2 regions of the Desulfovibrio sp. GTC20076 genome follow, and region 1 is predicted to be linked to the other one. Evidence: riboswitches for the same ligand, from Rfam matches in the RefSeq annotation. Region 1 holds a riboswitch; the other holds the start of a gene.
What was found. Region 1 has a riboswitch for cobalamin ahead of ACZ495_RS07310 (FecCD family ABC transporter permease). Riboswitches for the same ligand answer to the same signal wherever they lie in the genome.
Positions count from the first base shown of each region.

Region 1 (2,198 bases):
AACGGCAGACTGCCAGCCCATTCTTCTGGCACACAAAAGCGGCCGGTATGTGGCGGCCATGCATGCGGGCTGGCGCGGCAACCGCTGTGATTTCCCCCTCACCGGCCTTGTGCGTTTTTGCGAGCGCTATGATCTCAAGCCGCAGGATGTTTTTGCCGTGCGCGGGCCGAGTCTTGGCCCAGGCATGGCGGAGTTTGTCAATTTTGACAGGGAGTGGGGCGCGGAATTCCGCCCGTGGTTTGACGAAGGCAGCCACACTATGGACCTCTGGAGCCTGACCCGGCATCAGCTCATGCTGGCTGGCCTGCCCGCGCGTAACATTTTTGGCTTGGATATCTGCACGGCCAGCAATAACGAACAGTTTTTCTCCTATCGCCGCGCGAAAGCCTCGGGGCGTCAGGCCAGCATTATCTGGATTCAGAACGGGTAGGGCGGGGCAGGTCTCGCGCAGCCAGTCTTGAAAGGGCCTCTGGCCTACGCCTGATGTTCCTCTGCACGGCGAGCTGGCAAGGTATTTTTGCCGCCCATTGCTTCGGTTCCCGTCTGTCGCCTGTGCGGCCTGAGGCTGACTGCCCTGTGTCTCCAGCGCCGTGCCGCAGGCGCGGCAGTCTTGGCGCACACACGCAGCCGCCTTGCCTGGGCCGCGTTCGGCATTGACAGCCCGCCTGCCCCCGCCTAAAGTATGCGCGGCAATGGTAGCCGGAACACCGGCTTGAAAAGGGAATCCCGTGCAATGCGGGAGCGGACCCGCCGCCGTAAGGTTCATGAACCTCGCACCATGCAGCGCCACTGGAAACGGGAAGGCCGGGGCGGGGGAACCAAGCCGGAAGACCTGCCTTGCCCTGCGGCCCGCGCATGACGCGCAGAGCCGCTGTTGCGGCCAGGGCCGCCACGGCAACGGGTTTTTGCCGGCAGGATTGAGGAAATACGGGCCTCTTCCGCCAATGCGCCAAACGGCGTACTGCGCGGGAGGGGCCTTTTTTATACACCCGGCGGCCTGCCGGGTGCGCAAAGGGCGGGCATGACCGCGACACCATATATATCCTCACATTCCGGCACTGCTTTTCCAAGGCTGTGGCCCGCATTTGCTGTTCTGACAGTCCTGTGGCTTGTTTCGCTGCCGCTGGCCTGTCTGCCCGGCCCTGTTTCGCTATCTGCGGAGCAGGTTTTTCATGCTCTGGCGGCCCAGTTGGGGCTGGTACAGGAGCCGCAGGACGCCTCCCTCATGCTGGTTGTAGGGCAGATACGGCTTGCCCGCGTGTGCCTTGCGGCTTTGTGCGGCGGCGCTTTGGCTGTGGCGGGCGTGGCCTTGCAGGGTGTGTTGCGCAATCCGCTCGCTGATCCTTTTACCTTGGGCATTTCTGCCGGAGCGGCTTGCGGGGCCAGTGTGGCCATCGCCTTGGGCGGCGTTCTGGCCGCAACCCTGAGCGCCCCTTTGGCTGCCCTGCGGCTGCCACTGCCCGGCCCTGCGGCCCTTGTGCCCCCTGCGGCCCTTGCCGGAGCGTTGCTGGCCCTTGCCGGGGCATTATGGCTCGGCCGGGGCGATGGCGGTTTCAGGCGTGAGAGCGTCATTCTGGCGGGCATTGCTGTGGCAGCTTTTCTGGGGGCGCTGGTGGCCCTGATCAAGGCGCTCAACGAAGAATCCGTCACGAGCATCGTGTTCTGGATTATGGGGTCTTTTCAAGGGCGCGGGTGGGACAGCCTGCCATTGCTGCTGCTGACTCTTGTGCCCGGTCTGCTGGCCGTGGGTATGGGCTGGCGGGCGCTGGACGTACTGGCGCTGGGGGATGAGCAGGCCGCCCAGCTTGGCCTGCATGTGGGCAGGGCGCGCCTGTGGCTGTTGGCCGGTGCAAGCTGCATGACGGCGGGCTGTGTGGCCGTGGCCGGGGTCATAGGTTTTGTGGGCCTGGTTGTGCCGCATGTGCTGCGTCTTGTTTTGGGCTGCGGGCATGGCCCTTTGCTGGCCGGAGCATTTTTCGGCGGCGGCGTGCTGCTGGTCTGGGCCGATGTGCTGGCCCGCTGCGTGCTTGACGGCGGGCAGGAACTGCCTGTGGGGGTGGTAACGGCCCTTGTGGGCGGACCATTTTTTGCCCTTCTGGTGCGGAGGCGCACATGACGCGCCCTCTACCCGTGCAGCCGGACCCGCCTCATGCTCCGGGCCGTGAGGCGTCCCCGGCTGCGCATGCCGGTGGGCCGCC
Region 1 is NZ_AP039366.1:1,665,628-1,667,825, reverse strand. It holds gene ACZ495_RS07315 (purine nucleoside phosphorylase YfiH/LACC1 family protein) at 1-430, shown strand, start outside; cobalamin riboswitch at 676-854, shown strand; gene ACZ495_RS07310 (FecCD family ABC transporter permease) at 1,022-2,116, shown strand.

Region 2 (2,198 bases), 1.1 Mb from region 1:
ACCCTGTTGTTTTCCTGCACGTCTTCGAGCTGGTCGAAAACCTGCATGCGTTTGGCCTTTTCAAAAGAAAGGGTGATGGTTCCGTCGTTTTCGTTCTTGCGAACAACGTACACGTCCACCTTGTCGCCCACGGCAACGCCGATGTTTCCGGCGGCATCGCGAAATTCGGCCGTGGGGATCTGCCCCTCGGACTTGAAGTTCACGTCCACCAGCACATTGTCGTCATCCACACGAACGATCTCACCCTTGGTGATAGAGCCTTCTTCAAGGTCGCCAAAATCGGAAGTGAGGTAGTTTTCGAGGGCACTCTCGAAATTCATTTCGGTTTCGTGCCCGGTTTCCAAACCTGCCATATGTCCAGCCTCCAAACATGATTTCCCTAATACAAGGGAGGCCGCATAAGTACCAGAATTCTGCCGAAAGAACAAGGAAAAATCCGCCAAAAATGGCCTCCGGAGCCGAAAACCGGTTCCGAAGTCCCTGTATTTCCCCGGCTGGCGCAAGCCACCGCCTGCCTTGACATTTACCGCGCCCTGTTGTCCTCTGTCGTTTTGGCGGGGAATTTCGTGCAAATCGAAAACAGTCGCGCTGCGGTAAGAGGGGACAAAGCTTCTTCATGCTGTTCTGAAGAGCGGCATGCGACAGCCAGTCGCATATGCGGTGAAGGCGAAGCCAAGGCGCGGGCCATATGGCCCCACAGCCCTCAAGTCCGAACATCCGCCGGGGCCGGTGCCCTTTGCGAACCTTTCAACGCGAAATTGAGGAGGTTGCCATGCCGCGTATCCTTTCACATGCGGGGTTTCGCCCGCTGCTTTTCGTTCTGCTGCTGCTCGCGAGCCTGTGCCTGCACGGCACAAGCCATGCCGCCGATGCCCCCAAGGAAGGGGTGCTGCTGGTGGCCTTCGGCACCAGCGTTCCCGAGGGCATGCCCGCCTTCAATGCCGTAGATGCTGAATTTAAAAAGGCTTTTCCCGGATCGCCCGTGGTGTGGGCCTATACATCACAGATCATTCGTAAAAAACTGGCCGAACAGGGCCAGCCCGTGGGCGGCATCAGCGATGGCATGGCCCAGCTTGCCAAAGACGGCGTAAAGGTTGTGCGCGTGCAGTCGCTGCATGTGCTTGGCGGCGAAGAATTTTCAGCCCTTGAACGCGCAGTTCTGCTTGACGTGAGCAAACATCCGGGCCGTTTCGACGCGGTTTTCCTGGGCCGCCCCCTGCTGGAATCCAGGGCCGATGCGCAGGAACTGGCTGCGATCCTGCTGGCTGACACCAAAAAAGCCCGCGGCAAAAATACTGCCCTTGTGCTTATGGGCCACGGCCAGAGCCACGGGCGCGCCGACCTTGCCTTTGAAGGCGTATGCGCCGTGTTCAAGGCTGCGGACAAAAAGGTCCACATGGCCACAGTAGAGGGCGCGCGCACCTTTGAAGACCTGCTCAAGGAACTCAAAGCCGCCAAGGTCAAGCAGGTGGTACTAGCCCCGCTGATGCTGGTTGCCGGAGACCACGCCCGCAACGACCTTGCCGGCGACGAGGAAGACTCGTGGGCCAGCCAGCTCAAAAAAGCGGGCATCAAGGTTGACGCCCACCTCAAAGGCCTGGGCGAGATGCCCGGCACGGCCGCCATTTTCGTGCGCCATGCCAAGGAAAGTGCCGACGACCTGACCAGGGAACCCAGAAAGCCGTAACAGGCCGCATAAGCGCCTGCTGGCTGCCGTCCCGCACGGGCGCGTTACAACAATGTCAGGTGCGCGGGCCGGGCCATGCCCCGGGCCGCGCACCTTTTTTGCATTTCCCGCCCATGCCGGACGGCCGGGCCTGCCACGGCAGACAGGCCTGCAAGGCAGATGCCCCCGATGCCGCCAGCAACTCTTCTGCCCGATTGTGGGATCTTGGGGTACACAATATCTGTTTTTTTGTGTAGCATGCCTTAAAATTTCATCCTTAACACGCCGGATGGCCTTTTTTCGGCCACAGTCCGGTTCCCTGTCCGCCGGGGGAGGCCCGCATGCCCAAGCAAAGTCGCAAGATATCCCCGCCGCGCGCCGCCGCACAACCCCGCCGCACAGCCAGAAGCGGACGCGCCTACCCGCAGGATACGGAAAAAACCGCCAGCCACAAGGCCGAGGCACAAGCCATATTCGCCAATGCCAAACGCATGGCGGCAATGATGGCCCGCACTCTTGGCCCCTTTTGCGA
Region 2 is NZ_AP039366.1:2,724,042-2,726,239, reverse strand. It holds gene ACZ495_RS11930 (30S ribosomal protein S1) at 1-353, opposite strand, end outside; cobalamin riboswitch at 517-739, shown strand; gene ACZ495_RS11925 (sirohydrochlorin cobaltochelatase) at 773-1,687, shown strand; gene ACZ495_RS11920 (PAS domain-containing protein) at 2,008-2,198, shown strand, end outside.
Region 2: linked by a shared signal. The riboswitch ahead of ACZ495_RS11925 (sirohydrochlorin cobaltochelatase) and the one ahead of ACZ495_RS07310 (FecCD family ABC transporter permease) in region 1 are both predicted to bind cobalamin.